2 regions of the Methylobacillus pratensis genome follow, and region 2 is predicted to be linked to the other one. Evidence: riboswitches for the same ligand, from Rfam matches in the RefSeq annotation. Region 2 holds a riboswitch; the other holds the start of a gene.

Region 1 (5,440 bases), on a different contig from region 2:
CGGAGTCCGCGGCGGTCAACTGGTTCTACGCGCATAACGCCTTGGGCCTCTGGCTCACGGCCGTCAACCTGGCATTGATCTATTACCTGCTGCCCAAGATCATCGGCAGGCCGATCTATTCATATTGGCTGTCGCTGGTCGGGTTCTGGGCGCTGGCGTTGTTCTACGCACTCAACGGCATGCACCACCTGATCGGCGGGCCGATTCCTTCATGGATGATCGCGACGTCGATCACCGCCAGCATCATGATGGTGATTCCCGTGATCGCGGTCGGCATCAATCAGCACATGACCGTAGTCGGGCGCTTCGGCGCCATGCGCTATTCGCCAGCGCTGACCCTCGCCGTCATCGCGGCGATGTCCTATACCGCGGTGTCGCTGCAGGGCATCCTGACGGCGCTGGTCAGCGTCAACCGCATCACCCACTTCACCCACTGGACCATCGCCCATTCCCATCTGGGGCTGTACATGTTCGTGACCCTGTCGCTGTTCGGCGGTATGTACTACATCTTGCCGAGAGTGCTGAAGCGTGAGTGGCCGAGCCGCAGCCTGATACGCATCCATATCCTGCTGACGGGCGGCGGGATGGCGCTGTACATCGTCGCGCTGGGCATAGGCGGCGTCCTGCAGGGCCTGAACCTGCTGGCGCCCGGCGTGGGATTCGAGGCATCGGTCGCGAGCACCAAGCCCTGGCTGCTGCTGCGCAGCATCTCGGCGGTGATTATCTCGGCCGGGCACGTGGCCTTCATCTATCATGCCTGGCTGCTTGCATTCTCCCGGCGCGGACGTGCATCGCAAACGCCTCCTTTCATTGAGTTCAAGCCTGTGCTGGTGAAAAGGAGGCCATCATGACGAGAATCTTCGTATTGATCATGGGGGCGCTGGCGACTGTCATCTTCGCCCTGGTGATATTGGTGATATTGCCCACCAGCATGCTGTCCACGCTGGAAGCGCCGCCGCAATTGAAACAGCCGGGACCCCAGGAGCAGTTGGGGCGGCAAATCTATATCAGTAACGGCTGCATCTATTGCCACACGCAACAGGTGAGGGATTCCGCCTTTACGACGGACGTAAGCAAGGGGCTGGGCAACCGGCCCTCGGTGCCGGAGGATTACATCCATGATGCGCCGCACCTGCTCGGCACCATGCGCACCGGGCCGGACCTCTTCAACGTCGGGGCGCGGCTGCCGGACCGCAACTGGCACTTGCTGCACCTGTATCAGCCGCGCGCGCTGGTGTCCTGGTCCATCATGCCTGCGTTTCCTTTCCTGTTCAAACACAAGCCTCAGGCAGAAGCGGGAGACAAGGTATTGCAGGTGCCTGCCGCATTCGCCCCGAAGCAGGGCGTGATCGTAACCACGCCGGAGGCGGAAGCGCTGGTGGATTACCTGGTCAGCCTGCAGCATCACTATCCGGCTCCCGGCAACGCAGCCGCCAAGGAGGCACAGCCATGAACAGGAAGCATTCTTCGCCATCCAGGCAGGCTCATGCCGGGAAAAATACCAATTCCCAGCGAAGTATGCAGGATCAGCGCGGCGACCAGATCATTTATGAAACTCCCGAGCCGTTCGAGGATATGGTCAGCGGGCCATTATGGTTTTACCTGCTGGTAGGGGTGGCGCTGGTGGCCGGGTCGTTCTACCTGGGACGCCATATGGGCAGCCTGGATACCAGGGCGCACAACGGATTTTTGCACGCGCCTGCTTCGCAGGATGCTCAGCCAGCTTTCGCCCAGGCGAGCGCGGTTTCGGGAGCCGCCATTTATACCAGCCGCTGCGTCAGTTGCCATCAGGCCAGCGGGCAGGGCGTTCCCGGCGCATTTCCGCCTTTGGTCAAGTCGCATTATGTGCTGGGCGACCCGGAAATCCTGCTGCGCATCGTGCTGCAGGGGCTGCAAGGCGAAGTACAGGTAGAAGGGCAAACCTACAATGGCCTGATGCCGCCGTGGCAGGACCAACTGAGTGACGAGGAAGTGGCCGCCGTGGCCAGCCACATCCGCAGCGAACTCGGCGGCAACAGCGCGGACAAGGTGGATGCGGCGCTGGTGAAGCACGTCAGGGAGGCCAGCAAGGATAGGCAAAAGCCCTGGACCGTCCAAGAGCTGGAGGCGCTGGGAAAATGAGGAGGATGCGATCATGAATACACAGCAAAAGCAGCGGGAATCGTTGACGGTCTCCGGGTTTTTCCAGCAGCCGCAGCAAGTGGACAAGGTGCTGTCGGCCTGCCTGCAGCGCGGCATTCCGCGCGACCTGATCGACCTTGCCTTGTCCGAACAGGCGGCTGCCAGGTTCACAGCGCTCAAACCCGGCAGGAATACGGACAACTGGTTCGCCTGGACAGGCCGGGGCGCGTTGGCCGGGCTGCTCATCAGCTCTGTGCTGACCTTGGGCATCATTCTGACCATGGAGTATGAAGTCAGCGAGCGGATGGCGGTGATCCAGTTATTGGGGCCGGATATCGGGATTGTCGTGGGCGCGGTGCTTGGGGCGGTTTACGGCTGGCTGCATGAAAGCGAGACCAATGCCCTCATGCAGCGCGCCGCCGAGCGCGACGATGCCATGCTGTTGCTGGTCTATATGCAGCCGCCGGACGAGGCGGCGCAGGTGGCTGACATATTCAGCACGCATGGCGGCCAGGGCGTGCTTGCGGAGCCTATGCAAGCACGCTAGGCGTATAGCCATTGTGGCGTTAGTTGACGATTGCTTGGACTACTTGCATTTGACGGCACCCTCCCGTCCCTTGTCCCACGTCGTCAGCCAGGGATCAATTGCTGCTGCACACTCATTCAGCTGCCGGCATGATGAGCCTGGAAATTTCTTCCACGCTTTCCGGGCGCACCACACGGCCGACTTCCTGTCCATCCCGCAACAGGATCAAGGTCGGCCATAACTTTACCTTGAAGCTGCGGCCCAGCCGCCTGCCTCTGCCGTCCTCGATGCGCTCGTGACGCAGGGCGTGCGATTGCTTTAATGCCGCGTTGAGCGAAGGCTGTGCCGCCTGGCAAAAGCCGCACCAGCTGGCGCCGAACTCCAGCAACAGCCATCCGGGCGTTGCATCGATATCGTCGCGGCTTGGTTCTGGATTCAAGGCTGGTTTCATTGTCTGGCTTGGCGAAATTTACGTTTCATGATAGGTGATTGTTGCACGACAGCCGTGCCCATGAATGACCAAAATCCGTGTAAAAAATTCGCAAAAAATTTCCCCTTAAAAATCCTGTATATATCTCAAAAAAACAATATCTAGTGTTTTTTGGTGTACACAAGCACATTTTATTGCGCTATAGTCCACCCCATCTACGGTGTTCGACGGTTGTTCGATTACGTCGGAAAAAGGGAATGCGGTCGCAGGGCGGTGCCTTGCCAAGCCGCAGCTGCCCCCGCAACTGTAACCAGTGAGTGGCATGCCAACAAGGGTCACTGGGCCTGAAAGTGTGAGGCCCGGGAAGACAGGCCGGTCATGTGGACCTGGGAGCCAGGAAACCTGCCGTAGATCATTTTCATAACGTTTGAGGCGGGGTGTCCTCGGCCGGATAGGGTATTGCGCTGCTGGGTCGGCGCCTTGTCCGTCATGCTGCTTTGTGATTGTTGCTCGGTTGCCTCGGCAATTGATGCGTGGTCATGAGGATGCCTTGCTTCCTGACAGGGAGCCTTAGATGACAAAGTATGAATCCATGAATGCCACCAAGCGGGATGGTCGCCAGGAGCCGATCAACCTGGACAAGATCCATCGCGTGATCGATTGGGCGGCGCAGGGACTGGACAACGTATCGGTATCGCAGGTCGAGCTGAAATCGCATATCCAGTTCTATGACGGGATTCGTACCGACGTCATCCATGAAACCATCATCAAGTCTGCCGCGGATTTAATCTCCGAGGACACGCCGGATTACCAGTACCTGGCGGCACGCCTGTCGATTTTCCACCTGCGCAAGATTGCCTACGGCCAGTTCGAGCCGCCGCACTTGTTCGACCACGTCACCAAGCTCACCGAGATGGGCAAGTACGACCAGCATCTCCTCGCCGACTATAGCCGTGAAGAGTTCAACGAGCTCAACGACCATATCGACCACTGGCGCGACATGAACTTCTCCTATGCCGCCGTGAAGCAGCTGGAAGGCAAATACCTGGTGCAGAACCGGGTGACCAAGAAAATCTACGAGAGCCCGCAGTTCCTTTATATCCTGGTGGCGATGAGCCTATTCGCCAAGTACGAGGGCAAGGCGCGTCTGGAATACATCAAGCGCTTCTACGATGCGGTGTCCACTTTCAAGATTTCCCTGCCCACGCCCATCATGTCCGGCGTGCGCACGCCGACGCGCCAGTTCAGCTCCTGCGTGCTGATCGAGTGCGACGACAGCCTGGACAGCATCAACGCCACCACTAGCGCGATCGTGAAATACGTCTCGCAACGCGCGGGCATCGGCGTCAATGCCGGCCGCATCCGTGCGCTGGGCAGCGAGATCCGCGGCGGCGAGGCGCAGCATACCGGCTGCCTGCCGTTCTACAAGTTGTTCCAGGCGGCGGTGAAATCCTGCTCGCAGGGTGGCGTGCGCGGCGGCGCGGCGACCTTGTTCTACCCGTTGTGGCACCTGGAAGTCGAGTCGCTGCTGGTGCTCAAGAACAACCGCGGCGTCGAGGAAAACCGCGTGCGCCATCTCGACTACGGCGTGCAGATCAACCGCCTGCTGTACCAGCGTCTGATCAAGGGCGGCGACATCACGCTGTTCTCGCCGCACGACGTGCCCGGACTCTATGACGCCTTCTTCGCCGACCAGGACGAGTTCGAGCGCCTGTATACGCAATACGAGGCGGACGACAGCCTGCGCAAGCGCACGCTGCCGGCAGTGGACCTGTTCTCGCTCCTGATGCAGGAGCGGGCGGGCACGGGCCGCATCTACATCCAGAACGTCGACCATTGCAACACGCATAGCCCATTCAACCCCAAGCTGGCACCGGTGCGCCAATCCAACCTGTGCATGGAAATCGCGCTGCCGACGCACCCGCTCGAGGACATCAACGACGAGAACGGCGAGATCGCATTGTGCACCTTGTCCGCGTTCAACCTCGGCGCGCTGGAAAGCCTCGACGAACTGGAAGGGCTGGCCGACCTCGTGGTGCGTGCATTGGACGCCTTGCTCGAATACCAAGATTACCCGGTCAAGGCCGCGCTCAATGCCACCGATAAGCGCCGCTCGCTTGGCGTGGGCGTGATCAATTACGCCTATTACCTCGCCAAGAACGGCACCGGCTATACCGACGATGCGGCGCTGGGGCTGACCCACCGCACCTTCGAGGCGATCCAGTACTACCTGTTGAAGGCCTCGGTACAGCTCGCGCGCGAGTTCGGCCCTTGCGACGCGTTCAATGAAACCACTTATTCGCAAGGCCTGCTGCCCATCGACACCTATAAGAAGGACCTCGATGCGGTGTGCCAGGAAGCGT
Region 2 (5,440 bases):
AAGGTCGAGGTTGTAAACCGGCCTGCCTGCCGCGGCTTGCAGGATCATCGGGTCGAGAAAATCAGGCCCGCACTTAAAGGCTTGTACTGTCAGGCCTTGGTTGCGCCAGGCACGTGTCAATGCGGCAGATACCAAGGTCTTGCCCTGGTTGGAGGCTGGCGCGGACAGCAGCAATGCCGGGCAACTGGCTGCCACGAGCTTACCACTCCACCCCTGGCATCGCCTGCACGCCGTTCTTGAAGGCATGCTTGACCATGGTCATGTCGGTGACGGTGTCGGCTTGTTCGACCAGTTCGGGCTGGGCGGCACGGCCGGTGACGACCACATGCTGCATGGCGGGACGGGCGGCGATATCTGCCAGTACTTGCTGCAGGTCGAGGTAATGGTATTTAAGGACGATGTTGAGCTCGTCGAGGATGACCACGCCCACGCTTTCATCCCTGAGCGCGGCTTGCGCGGCCTGCCAGCCTTGTTGGGCGGCGGCGACGTCGCGCTCGCGGTTCTGGGTTTCCCAGGTGAAGCCTTCGCCCATCACATGCCAGGCGACATTGGGCTGGTTGCGGAAGAAGGCTTCCTCGCCGGTGTCGGAACGGCCCTTGACGAACTGCACTACCACGGCCTTCAGGCCATGGCCGAGCGCGCGGGCGAGCAGGCCGAAGGCGGCGGTGGATTTGCCCTTGCCGTTGCCGGTATTGACCAGGAACAGGCCGCGCTCGATACGCGCGGCCTCTATCTTGGCGTCGATGACGGTTTTCTTGCGCGCCATTCTTTCGGAATGGCGCTGGTTGAGGTCTGGTTTTTCCTGGTCGGTCATGCGGTACGTTTGTGATCAGCGTAGAGCGCCTTCACCACGATGTGGATGATGGCGGCAGTCGCCACGTAAAACGCCAACGTGCCCAGTGAGGATGGGTAATACTTGGCGATACGCGGCAGGAATTCGGCCAGGGTCGGCTCGGCATAGCGGCCGGAGAAGAAATAGAAGCCACCGCTGGAGAACAAATGGCAGACGAAGCTGCTGGCGACCACGGTAGCGGCGAGCGTGGCCAGGCTCTTGAAGGCGAACTGGTAGTGCTTGGCGAACCAGCGGCCGCCGAGCCAGAGCGTGCCGTAGGCCGGCAACAGGAAGCCGTAGGCCGGCGAGGTGCAGAAGTTGTCCACGCCGCCCCAGGTCACGGCGGCGAAATCCAGGCCCGCAGCCAAGACAAGTAGCGCAGGAAACACCCAGACTGGACGCAGGTAGACGCCTGCCAGGAAGAACACCACCCAGGATGCGCTGGGCAGGTGGTTGATCGCGGCGAAGTGGTGGCCGCGTGTGAGGACGAGCAGTGCGGCCAGCAGCAGGCCGATCATGATTTGGTGGTTCTTGTTGAGTGTCAGCATGGTTGTCTTCCTTGGGCTGGGGTCAATTGGTCAAATAACGCTGAATTTTAACCGAAATGCCGGAGCCCACGCAGTTTGTTGCGGTTTCGCATCGCAATTACAGTGCCGGCGCATAGCGCACGGACACGAACAAATTGGTGCCGAAGGTGCCGTAGTCCTTGGCTAGTTCGTATTTGCGGTCGAACAGGTTGTTGACTCTGGCGTTCAGCGACCAGTCATCATTGATTTGATAGTTTGTATAAAGGTTGACCAAGGTGTAGCCGGAGAGCCTGACGGTGTTGGCGGTATCGTTATAGCGATGGGAGCTACTTCGGATCTCGCTGCCGATTTCCCAGCCATGGATACGCTTGCTGATTGCAAATACACCATGTTCCTTTGCCCGCCTTGGCAGCAGGTTACCTGTTTCCTCGTCTTCCGGGCGCTGGAAATCGCTGCTGGCGCGTATGTTGAACCCTGCCAGTACGCCCTGGTAACTCAAGGTCAGGCCGGAAAGCCTGGCCTGATTGATATTCTGCGCGACATTCGTGAAGTTGTTGCCGGTTCTCGGATTGATGATCAGGTTGTCCACTTCGTTGAGGTAATAAGTGGCTGCCACATGATGGTTGCCATGATCGTATTTCAGGCCGATTTCCTTATTGCGCGACTCTTCGGGCTTGAGGTCTGGATTGCCGAAATTCGGATAGTAAAGCTGATTAAAGGTCGGGGCGGCAAAGGCCGTGCCGTAGGCGGCATTCGCTTTCCAGTGTGGCGTGATTTCATAGGCGTAGGCCACGCTGCCGGTGGTTTTGTTGCCGAATTGCGAATTGTCGTCGTTGCGCAGGTTGAGCTGCACATTATGCTTATCAAAGCGTTTTTGCCAGCCAGCCAGGTAGGACTGGATATCGCGCCTGTCTTCAGGCAGGGCGGTGGGCAAGGTTTCGGCTTTTTGTTCCCTGCGCTCTATGCCGATATTGAACGTTCCCCAGGCGGTATTCAAGGTGTTCTGCCAGAGATACTGGTCCTGCGTGGTTTTGATGCTGTTGCTGGTGGTTTGTGTCGGTTGCTTGGAGTATGACGTGAGGTCGTCGATTCCGCGTGAGAATGTCACCAGGCTTGTCCAGTAATCAGTAAAGCGGTTTTTGCTATGTATGGTATAGGTGGACAAGGTCTGGTCAATATATTGATCGTACCGGGATGAGGCTGCGGTAGTACCGTCATTGAAGTTGCGGGCATCGCTGACTAGAATATTGAAACCAATTTCGTGGTTTTCTCCGAAGTGCTGTGTCAGCTTGGCGGCAATGTTCTGGTTGCGGTAGCCGTCGGCATCGCTGTTGTAACCTCTGGCATTCTTGTTGCGCAAGGAGCTGATGCCATGCACATGGGTCATGCCGCCTTGAAGGCTATAGCTGGTGTTGCCGATGCGGCCGCTTACCCCTGCTTCGCCGATGGCCGTACCGTAAGTGCCGAGTCCGGCCGAGGCATTGAACGTAGGCGTGCCTTGGCCTTTCTTGGTGAATATCTGGATGACGCCGCCAATGGCATCAGCGCCATACATACCACTGGCAGGCCCGCGCAGGATTTCCACCCGATCAATCTGGCTCAGCGGAATATGCTGTATTGCCGTCACGCCAGTGGTGGCGGAACTGATGCGTACGCCATCGACCAAGATCAGGGTATGGGTGCTATTGGCGCCGCGCATGAAAATATCCGTGGATTTGCCAACACCTCCGTTGCTGGTTATTTCAATCCCAGGTTGCGTTGCAAGCAGTTCTGCCAATGTAGTTTGGCCGGCCTTCTCGATTTGATCAGAGGTAATGACGGATACATCGCCGATCACTTCGCTGATTTTCTGTTCGGTACGCGAAGCCGTGACAATCGTGTCTTCTAGCCGGATGTCGGCAGCATTGGCTGCCAAGGGTAGGGAATAAATCGAGGCAAGGGCGACGGTACCCAGGGAAAATCGGAACATCAACTGCAAACTCCATAAGACTCCCGCGGCCCCGCGAGAGCTGGTAACGAGTGAGAGTGTGCAGGGAGCATGATCCGTCGCCGGATGGTCATCGGTCAGCCGCATCCCCGCAGCACTTCCTAGTCGTCTTCAGGCCGGTCTCCGGGCTTGCAAGATCAGTGATACGCCGCCTTCCCATGAAAACATCTCACAGTGGCATGTGGCTTATCGGCTTGCTTACCGTTGCGGGGGCAGCACAGGCATTGTGGATCGCGACGTCGGGATGCCACGCACCTGTTTCCCAGTTTCACCCTTGCGCCATGAACAGGCCAAGGACACCTCAAAACTTGTTGGCGATTATAAATGATTCGCACTTTATACGGTGAAATAAGTTTTTAATATAAGGTGTTGTAAACATGCCATAAATTCTTGGGTGCAGTTGACCATGTGCTGATTTTGCAATTATAGTGGCGCCATGAATGCTGATTTGATCACGTTGGAAGAAAAGCTCACGCGGCTGATATCCCTATGCCAATTGTTGCGTGCTGAAAATCTTGAGCTCCGTCAGGAGCTTGTGCGCTCCCAGGATGACAACAAGCAGATGAAGGAAAACATGGAGCTTGCCAGCCAGAAGCTGCAGGCCCTGATCGAGCGTCTTCCGGAGGGAACCGTATGAGCAGCGTGCGTGGCGTCGATGTCAGCATCATGGGGCGCGAGCTGACGATCGCGTGTACTGACGATGAGCGCGAGGCCTTGTTGCGCTCGGTCGATTATCTCGACAAGAAAATGCGCGAAATCCGCGATACCGGCAAGGTGGTCGGTGCCGAGAAGATTGCCATCATGGCGGCGCTCAATATCGCGCATGAGCTATTGACGACGGATGCCGGCGGTTTTGACATTGGCGATTTCAAGCGTAGAATTGCTTCCATGCAGGAGCAGATTGATACTGCCGTCGGCGACGATCAAAACCAGCTGTTTTAAAGCGGTTTTTTAATCCAAGACAGTTCAACTGCCACAAGTTTTCAGAGGCCGGATGATCCTGGCTTCTTCCCTTTGTTCCCTGCGGTGCTGTTCGGGCCATAGATTCCTTGAACCATAAATTTGGCTTTGGTTTCGGTCTGTTAAGTAACAGTGTGCGCGCTCCGATGCGGGTGTACCTAACGTAGCTTTAGGTCGTTACCACTTGAACCGTACAGGTTCAGGATGCCGGTCCGGATGGCATTTGCGGGGAACTCCCATTTCAGCCCTTTATCTCAAGGCGTGGTATTCCAGGTCGGCAAGGCTGACAATCTCCAATGCGCGCTCGTGGGACGCTTCCAGCACCACTGGCGGGGCATAGCCTGCCTCGGCAGCTTCGTGCCAGCGCGATGCGCACAGGCACCAGCGCTCGCCCGGCGCCAGCCCGGGGAAGCCGTATTCCGGCCGCGGCGTGCTGAGGTCGTTGCCCCTGGAGAGAGAGAATGCGAGGAATTCCTCGGTCATCATGGCGCACACGGTATGGCTGCCGATGTCTTCGGGCCCGGTTTCGCAGCTGCCGCTGCGGGTGAACCCGGTGATCGGGTCCATGCTGCAAGGTTGTAATGTAGTGCCAAGGACGTTGCGGGCCATGCTGGAGATTCTGAAATTGAATGCGACTCGGGTTATGATACGGAATCTGTGTTGATTTGAGAATTTCATGCGTTACTGGTTGATGAAATCCGAGCCATCCGACGTGTCGATCGATGACCTGGCTTCCTTCCCCGATCAGACGGTAGATTGGTACGGGGTGCGCAATTACCAGGCGCGCAACTTCATGCGAGACCAGATGAAGGTCGGCGATGGCGTATTGTTCTATCATTCCAATTGTGCGGAACCTGGCATCGTGGGCATTGCCGAAGTCAGCAAGCTGGCTTATCCCGACCGCCTGCAGTTTATAGAGGGCCATAAGTACTATGACCCCAAGGCGACGCCGGAGAGTCCGCGCTGGTTCAATGTGGATGTAAGGCTGGTGCGCAAGACGCGCTTGTTGAGCTTGAAAGAATTGCGTGAAACGCCGGAGCTGCAGAACTTGCGCATCCTGCAACGCGGCAACCGGCTCTCGATTACGCCAGTGGACCCCAGGGACTGGGAGTTCATCATGAAACTACTTTCCTG

Evidence for each region. A riboswitch is a leader RNA that binds a small molecule or an ion and turns the genes downstream of it on or off. The one in region 2 is predicted to bind cobalamin.
Region 1: it holds a riboswitch for cobalamin, as region 2 does, so the genes downstream of both, nrdA (class 1a ribonucleoside-diphosphate reductase subunit alpha) here and ACW4YW_RS07810 (TonB-dependent receptor domain-containing protein) in region 2, are expected to answer to the same signal.

The regions. Positions count from the first base shown of each region.
Region 1 is NZ_JBSUSR010000001.1:437,138-442,577, reverse strand. It holds gene ACW4YW_RS01985 (cbb3-type cytochrome c oxidase subunit I) at 1-851, shown strand, start outside; gene ACW4YW_RS01980 (cbb3-type cytochrome c oxidase subunit II) at 848-1,453, shown strand; gene ACW4YW_RS01975 (c-type cytochrome) at 1,450-2,121, shown strand; gene ACW4YW_RS01970 (hypothetical protein) at 2,135-2,668, shown strand; gene ACW4YW_RS01965 (thioredoxin family protein) at 2,781-3,086, opposite strand; cobalamin riboswitch at 3,289-3,501, shown strand; gene nrdA (class 1a ribonucleoside-diphosphate reductase subunit alpha) at 3,652-5,440, shown strand, end outside.
Region 2 is NZ_JBSUSR010000003.1:90,442-95,881, forward strand. It holds gene ACW4YW_RS07795 (cobyrinate a,c-diamide synthase) at 1-246, opposite strand, end outside; gene cobO (cob(I)yrinic acid a,c-diamide adenosyltransferase) at 200-814, opposite strand; gene ACW4YW_RS07805 (hypothetical protein) at 811-1,380, opposite strand; gene ACW4YW_RS07810 (TonB-dependent receptor domain-containing protein) at 1,478-3,328, opposite strand; cobalamin riboswitch at 3,444-3,665, opposite strand; gene ACW4YW_RS07815 (hypothetical protein) at 3,783-3,983, shown strand; gene ACW4YW_RS07820 (cell division protein ZapA) at 3,980-4,288, shown strand; RNA gene ssrS (6S RNA) at 4,362-4,542, shown strand; gene ACW4YW_RS07830 (DUF2237 family protein) at 4,556-4,915, opposite strand; gene ACW4YW_RS07835 (EVE domain-containing protein) at 4,983-5,440, shown strand, end outside.